DNA from 2 places in the Nocardioides luteus genome. Region 2 is predicted to be linked to the other one. Evidence: riboswitches for the same ligand, from Rfam matches in the RefSeq annotation. Region 2 holds a riboswitch; the other holds the start of a gene.
What was found. Region 2 has a riboswitch for cyclic di-AMP ahead of HD557_RS29040 (C40 family peptidase). Riboswitches for the same ligand answer to the same signal wherever they lie in the genome.

Region 1 (3,977 bases), 430 kb from region 2:
GTCCCGCTGGTGCCTGGTGACCGCCACCGCGGCCGCCGCCTGACGGCCGGCCCCACACCAGCCCCGTCCCTCGATCGGCGCGTCATTTGCGCCGAAGCAAAGTCTAGTGCTTTAATCGACTTAGTCGCTCGGGCCGGGTAGGCACCTCACCGGGCGGCGCGCGCCGCCGCAGGCACTGAGTCAGAGCAGAGCCGGCTGGCGAGAGCGGGTGGGGTCCTTAGGGATGGGGATCCCACCCGCGACGCGGGACGCGTCGCATTCAGCGCAGCGACGCGAGCCACGCCAGGACGGTGTCGGCGAACTCCTGCGGCTGGTTGCGGTGCACGAAGTGGCCGACGTCGAAGTGGACCAGGTCCGCCTCCGGGATCCGGAGCGCGGCCTTCTCGAGGTCGTCGAGCGGGATGTGGCTGTTGCCGCCGCCGGCCACGAGCAGGGTGGGCATCGGCAGAAGCTCGAGCTGCTCCCACATCCACGCGTCGTACGTCGTCGCCTCGACCAGCAGGGAGGCGATGCACTCCCAGTCGTGCGGCATCGGCCTGGTGGCACGACCGGGCAGCCTCCGCCTGCGCGGCGCGGGCGGCACCACGTCCTCGAGGACCAGCCGGGAGACCAGGTCGGGCCGGTGCATGGCGACCAGGAGGGCGACGTTGCCGCCGGTCGAGTGGCCGACGACCACGGCACCGGAGATCCCGAGCGAGTCCATCGCGACGATGACGTCGTCGGCGATCAGTCGGTGGGAGTAGTCGGAGGCCCAGTCCGAGTCGCCGTGCCCACGCATGTCGAAGGCGTGGACCCGGTGCTCGGCCGCGAACGGCGGCACGACCTCCTGCCACCGCTTCGCACTGCCTCCGAGCTCGTGCAAGAGCACCATCGGCAACCCGTCCTCGGGCCCGTAGACGTCATAGACGTACGCCGCGCCGCGGCCCGGGAGTGGAAGCCTGGTGCGCGTTTGCGCAACCATCAGCTCAGTTCTGTTCGGCCTTCTCGGCACCTCGGCGCCAGCGGATGCCGGCCTCGAGGAACCCGTCGATGTCCCCGTCGAAGACGGCCTGCGGGTTGCCGACCTCGTAGGTCGTACGCAGATCCTTGACGATCTGGTAGGGGTTGAGGACGTAGTTGCGCATCTGGTCGCCCCAAGAAGCGGCGACGTCGCCCTTCAGCTCCTTGAGCTGCGCCTCCTCCTCGGCCTTCTTCAGCGCGAGCAGCTTGGCCTTGAGAACGATCATCGCGGCGGCCTTGTTCTGCAGCTGCGACTTCTCGTTCTGACAGGAGACCACGGTGCCGGTGGGGATGTGGGTCAGCCGGACCGCCGAGTCGGTGGTGTTGACCGACTGGCCACCGGGGCCCGAGGAGCGGTAGACGTCGACCTTGATGTCGTTCTCGTCGATCTCGATCTCGTCGGTCTGCTCGAGCACCGGCACGACCTCGACCGCGGCGAAGGAGGTCTGGCGGCGGCCCTGGTTGTCGAAGGGGCTGATCCGAACCAGGCGGTGGGTGCCGGCCTCGACGGACAGGGTGCCGTAGGCGTAGGGGGCGTGGATCGCGAAGGTGGCGGACTTGAGCCCGGCCTCCTCGGCGTAGGAGGTGTCGAAGACCTCGACGGGGTACTTGTTGCGCTCGGCCCAGCGGACGTACATCCGCATCAGCATCTCGGCGAAGTCGGCCGCGTCGACGCCACCGGCGCCGGAGCGGATCGTGACCAGGGCCTCGCGGGAGTCGTACTCCCCCGACAGCAGGGTGCGGATCTCCAGGCTCTCGACGGCCTTCTTGACCCGGCCCAGCTCGGCCTCGGACTCAGCGAGCGTGTCGGCGTCGCCCTCCTCCTGGGCCATCTCGACCATCAGCTCGAGGTCCTCGATGCGGCTGCTCAGCTCGGTGAACTTGTTGAGCTCACCCTGCAGCAGGGAGAGCCGACCGGTGACCCGGGTGGCGTTGTCCTGGTCGTCCCAGAGATCGGGCGCGGCGACCTGCTCGCCGAGGTCGGCGATCTCCTTGCGCATCGCGTCCAGGTCCAGCACCTGGCCGATGGTCTGCATCGTTGCCTGGAGCTGCTTGATCTCGGTGTCGAATTCGGGGCCTGCCACGTCTTACAGGTTACTTGACCGGTGGTGCGCCGCTCGATTCGCCGACCCCACTATGCCGACCTCCTCGGGCTCAGCTTCGGAAAATATGCGCTCGCCCTCCGGCAGGAGGACCGGAGGGCGAGCGCCAGGGGGATATGTGGGGGTCAGCCCGATCGAACGGGCCCCGAGAAACTTCAGACCTGGTGGGTCGAGCCGGCGAACCAGCCACTCCAGGCCGCCTCTTCACGAACAGCCGCACCCGGCTTGGGGGCGTGCAGCATGATCGCCTCGCCGTTCTCCCAGCGCAGGAAGATGCCGACGTGGTAGACGGGGCTGCCCCAGAACATCAGGTCACCGCGCTGGATCTGGTCGTTCGGGATCGTCGGCAGCGCAGCTGCCTGGTCCCGCGAGACCCGGGGAAGCTCGATGCCGGCGGCGCTGAAGGCGTACTGGGTCAGGCCGGAGCAGTCGAACGCGCTCGGACCGGTGGCACCCCAGACGTACGGGTCGCCGATCTGCTCCGAGGCGACGCTGATCGCCCGCTCGATCTTGCCCTGCTGGCTCGCGGCGAAGGCCTTGGCCTCCGCCTCGGCCTTCTTCTTCGCCTCCGCGGCCCTCTTGGCCGCGATCGCTGCCTTGCGCTTCGCCTCGGCCGCCTTGCGGGCTGCCTCGGCCTTCCGCTGCTGCACCTCGACAGCCCTCTCGAGCTGCTGGATGTCGGTGAGCATCGCCGCGGGGGTGGCCGAGGCCTCCAGGGTCGGAGCCTCCACCACGGGGGCCGACTCGACGGTGGTCACCTCATGGGAGACCGGCGCGGCGTTGGCGGCGGGAACCGCCACCAGAGCACCGGCGGCGATACCGCTGGCGAGAGTGATGCGGCCGGCGAGCTTGCCGTGGCCGCTGAGAGATCCTGTGATGGCCCGCACGAGCGAGACGTTCGGCGACCGGAACGGGCGCGCGTTGCCTCGATGGGCAGGACGGGATACGGACTTGGACATGCGTGAGTTCCTTCCCACGCCTGCGAGGTGAGCTGTCGGGTTCGGGCTAGAAGGTTGCCCGGCCATCCTTGGATGGCTTCACCCCAAGCGACCGTCCGAGTTAGTCGCGTGGAACTTGGGTCCCCCGCTCCTGTCCCATACGTACTGCTGAGTGTGAGGGTAAAGGGGGTTCAGTAGTAGGGGCCGGCTTCCGGAGGGACAGGATTCGGCGTGTACCGGGGCCGGTCGTGCGTTCTGCACGGCTCAACCAAGGTGACATGCGATTTGGACCGGATCCAATCCCGAATGCCCGGTTTCCGAGCACATTCCGCGTGGTCACGCGTGTTTTTGCCGTCGTTTGTGAGTCATCTCACGCACTGAACAACGGTCTGACGCCGTGTTGAACTTGCGGTTGCTCCGACTTCGAGTCGGATGTGACTACTCTCCGGCTTCCAGCCGGAACCCGACTCCGCGGACCGCGACGACCTTCTCCTGCACACCGGCCGCCTCGAGCTTCTGGCGCAGGCGTCCGACGGTGACGTCGAGGGTCTTGGTCGAGCCGTACCAGTTCTCGTCCCAGACCTCGGCCATCAGCCGGTCGCGGGAGACCACCTTGTCGCGGGAGGCGGCCAGCACGGCCAGGAGCGCGAACTCCTTGCCGGTCAGCGTCACCTCGCGCTCGCCGGCGTAGACCCGGTGGGCGGCGACGTCGATGCGCAGGGCGTCGTCGTCGGCGCCGGGCTCGACCGGACCCGAGCGGCGCAGGAGCGCGCGGACCCGGGCCTGGAGGACGGCCAGCGCGAACGGCTTGGCCAGGTAGTCGTCGGCACCGGCGTCGAGCCCGACCACCAGGTCGATCTCGGCGTCACGGGCGGTGAGGATCATGATCCCGCCCTCGTAGCCGTTGTCGCGCGCGGCCTTGCAGACCTCGAGTCCG
Region 2 (3,977 bases):
GCCCTCGGGGGAGAAGATGACCTTGACGCCACGAGGGGGCACGGCGGTGGGACGTACGGATGCGGAGTGGGCGTCGAAGACGACGGTCGTCTCGGCGCCGGTGCGGGCCGCGATCGGGGCGATCGCGCGCAGCAGCCGCAGCCGCTGGGCATCGAGCGCGGAGTCGGGCCACAGGGCCTTGGAGACGTTGTAGCCGTCCACGATCAGCCGGACCCTGGGCATCGCCAGGAACTGCTCGAGGTGGGCGCTGCTGGTGACGCCGACGCCCGCGGCGGCGTCGGCGGAGGCCAGCTCGGCCTCGACCCGCTCGCCCGGGGTGCCGGTGACCGGCGGCAGCGCGAGCTCGCGGCGGAGCCCGCCGGCCGCGTCGAGCAGGGTGTCGAGCAGGAACCGGGCCCGCAGCGAGGCGTCCTCGCGGTCCGTCTTCGACGTACGCCGCTCGGCGGCCGCCTCGCGCTCGAGCTTGTCGATCTGGCCGCGGAGCTGGCGCAGCTGGCGGTCACGGGAGGCGAGCTCCTCCTGGGCGCGGGCGAGCGCCTCGCGTGCCTCGGTCAGAGCCTCGTCCAGGCCGGTGCCGGCCTCGCGGGCGGCGGCCCGCGCCTCGCCGAGCTTGCGGCGCAGCGCAGTGTTGTCGGCCTTGAGCTCGTCGAGCCGCGCCTTGCGGTCGGCACGCACCTCGCGGATCTCGTCCTCCGCCGCGGCGAGCTTGCCGCGAAGGCGAGCGACCTCGGCATCGACCACCGGGACCGCGGCGGCGTCCAGCCGGTCCAGGGCCTCCTTGAGCGAGACCTCCCAGCCGTCGGGGCGGACGAGCCACACGACGGCGGCCGCCTCGGCCGGATCCTCCGGCAGCGTGACGTCCTCGCCGGAGCCCTCGGAGACGTACGCCGGGCGCAGCTGGCTCCCGACCTTCTCCCGCACCTCGTCGTCGGTCTCGAGCACCGAGGCGATCATCGCGCCGCCGGCCTTGGCGCGCCGGGCGGGCGCGAAGTCGGCGATCCGCTTGAGCGCGGGCGGGAGCCGCACCACGTCGGGAAGCACCCCGGCCGTGAGCGCGACGATGCGCCCCCGGACCGTGTCGGGGAGCGTCGCGTACGCGGAGACCTCCATGTTCCAAGTGTAGGGACCACCCCAGCGATCGCCGCCTCGAATACCGCGCTGCGATGGCGATGACACGCCGCACGCAACCGTACGAAAGCAAAAATGTCGGTGGTCGGTGAGACCGTCGCATCATGACGACGAGAATCGACTGTGACACCTGCCTCGTGCGCGGACTGGCGTGCCACGACTGCGTGGTCACCGTGCTGCTGGGCCCGCCGCCGGAGCTGACCATCGAGGACGAGGAGCGCCGGGCGCTCGACGTGCTCGCCGACGGCGGGCTCGTCCCGCCGCTGCGGATGGTGGCTCTGCCACTAGTGGAAGGTATGTAGCCGAACTTTTGGGCGTGGGTGGTTGGCAGGTGGGGGATCCCGTCGGCTAATGTGCGCAGGAACTTGGCGCTCGTGGAAGTGAGTCAACCGGCTCACGCGAGTGTCGCGCTTAGTCCAGGCCCGCTTCGGGGCGGGCCAGGAGCCGGGGAACCACACCGGTCGTACGCCGCAAGACGGAGTGCGATCACCTGGGGTGCATCCGCCGCAAGGTCGATCTGGGAGACCAGGTCGAGGAGCGGTGGTAGGGCAGGTCGTGCCTGAACCCGTCAGCTCACCCGGTAGGCGTTCAACGACTACACAAGGAGACCGTCCGCTCGTGACACGCGACCGGAAGCGACTCATTGCCGGTGCAGCCGGCATCGCCGCCATCGGTGTCGCCGGGATCATTCCCGCAGCGACCCCCGCCCAGGCCGAACCAGACATCGACGACGTTCGCAAGAAGGTCGACAAGCTCTACACGCAGGCCGAGGCGGCCAACGAGGACTACAGCAACGCCAAGCTGCGGCTGCAGGACCTCAAGGACCAGCTCGAGGACCTCAACGCCGACGAGAAGCGCCAGAGCAAGGAGCTGGACAAGATCCGCGCCGAGCTCCGCGACTCCGTGCTGCGGCAGTTCGAGGGCTCCGACGTCTCCGCCGTCGGCCAGGTGATCACCTCCGAGGACCCGCAGGAGTTCCTCGCCGGTCTCGCCACCGTCTCGTCCTACAACGCGCTGCAGGCCGACCTGCTGGCTCGGTACAACACCGAGGCCGAGGCCCTCCAGGTGCGCCGCGAGGCCACCGAGGACGCCAAGGCGCAGATGGCCAAGGTCAAGACGACCATGCAGCAGAAGAAGAGCGAGATCGACAAGAAGTTCGAGGCGGCCCAGTCCGAGCTCGACGAGCTCGAGGCCGATGAGCTCGCGAAGATCCAGTCCACCGACACCAGCATCCCGTCCAACCTGCCGCCGCCCTCGGGCCGCGCCAAGGCGGCCGTGGACTACGCCCTGGCCCAGGTCGGCGACTCCTACGTCTACGGCGCCACCGGCACCGAGTCGTGGGACTGCTCCGGTCTCACCATGGGTGCCTGGGGCCAGGCCGGTGTCTCGCTGCCCCACTCCTCCTCGGCGCAGTACAGCAGCGGTCCGCAGGTCTCGCGCGACCAGCTCGCCCCCGGCGACCTGGTCTTCTACTACAGCCCGATCAGCCACGTCGGTATGTACATCGGCAACGGCCAGATCGTGCACGCCGCCAACCCGAGCACCGGCGTGAAGGTCTCGCCGATCGACGAGATGCCCTACACGGGCGCCGTCCGCCCGGGCTGAGTTGACCCAGGACCCCGAAGAGGCCGATCGTTCGCAGGTGCGAACGGTCGGCTCTCTTCTTTCCCGCCTGCAGGCGCACCCCGCCGTGATCGGGGCCGCGCTGGTGCTGGTGATGCTGCTCGCCGGGTTCGTCGGGTGGCGGCTCACCGGCGGTGGCGAGTACGTCGCGCCGACACCGTCCACCGCGCCGGTCGTGCGCGCCGACACCGAAGGCGCCCGGGCCTCGCTGGAGCAGCTGGTCGGCGGCGTACGTGAGGGGGCGGAGCCCGACGGCGAGGACGCCGCCTCGGTCGCGGTGCGCAACGCGCACGCCATCGGCCTCGAGGACGTGACCGCGAGGTACGTCGCCGAGGCGGGCAACGTGGAGCAGGACGGCTCCTTCACCGCCGACGTGGAGATGTCGTGGCGCACCCCGGGCGACCCGGCGCTGACCGAGGAGCTCAGGGTCGGCTTCGACGCGCAGGGGGCGATCACCGGCTTCTCGGCGTCCGAGGGCACCCGGATGCCGCTGTGGCTGAGCGGCCCCGTCGAGGTGCGACGTGCCGGTTCCAGCCTCGTGATCGTCCAGGCCTCCGCGGAGGTCGCCGACCGCTACGCCGAGCTGGCCGCCACCGCGGTCGCCCAGGTCCGCAAGGTGATCCCGTGGGACCGGCCGCGCCTGGTCCTCGAGGTGCCGGCCACCGGCCTCGACTCCGCGCTCGGCGCCCAGCAGGGCACCTACACCGCCGTCGCCGCCGTGACCGCGACCGTCGACGGCTCCACGAAGCCCGGGACACCCCTCCACGTGTGGGTCAACCAGGGCGTCATCGGCGACCTGGACGCGCCCGGCGCCCAGGTGGTCATCACCCACGAGGCCACCCATGCGGCCACCGACGCGGCGACCAACGTCAACCGGCCGATGTGGCTGGTCGAGGGCTTCGCCGACTACGTCGCGCTGCGCGACACCAAGCTCCCGCTGAGCAAGACCGCCGGCCAGATCCTGGCCCAGGTCCGCGAGAACGGGGCCCCCGACCACCTGCCGGGCAAGGCCGAGTTCAACACCCGCTCGGAGCATTTCGGCGCCGAGTACGAGGCCGCCTGGCTGGCCTGCGAGGTGCTCGCCGAGGCCGGCGGCGAGCAGGCCCTGGTCGACCTCTACGAAGAGACCGGCCGCGGCATTCCGCTGGAGAAGGCATTGCAGGCGAGCTTCGGCTTCGGGGAGGACGAGCTGACTGCCCGCTGGCGGGCCCGTCTGTCACACTCTG

Region 1: linked by a shared signal. The riboswitch ahead of HD557_RS18980 (C40 family peptidase) and the one ahead of HD557_RS29040 (C40 family peptidase) in region 2 are both predicted to bind cyclic di-AMP.

The regions. Positions count from the first base shown of each region.
Region 1 covers NZ_JADOVJ010000001.1:3,960,239-3,964,215, forward strand. Annotated here, with positions in the region: gene HD557_RS18965 (hypothetical protein) at 1-43, shown strand, start outside; gene HD557_RS18970 (alpha/beta fold hydrolase) at 260-961, opposite strand; gene prfB (peptide chain release factor 2) at 966-2,084, opposite strand; gene HD557_RS18980 (C40 family peptidase) at 2,258-3,061, opposite strand; cyclic di-AMP (ydaO/yuaA leader) riboswitch at 3,064-3,225, opposite strand; gene HD557_RS18985 (response regulator transcription factor) at 3,479-3,977, opposite strand, start outside.
Region 2 covers NZ_JADOVJ010000001.1:3,529,523-3,533,499, reverse strand. Annotated here, with positions in the region: gene HD557_RS16940 (NYN domain-containing protein) at 1-1,110, opposite strand, end outside; gene HD557_RS16935 (hypothetical protein) at 1,233-1,430, shown strand; cyclic di-AMP (ydaO/yuaA leader) riboswitch at 1,527-1,731, shown strand; gene HD557_RS29040 (C40 family peptidase) at 1,747-2,733, shown strand; gene HD557_RS16925 (hypothetical protein) at 2,771-3,977, shown strand, end outside.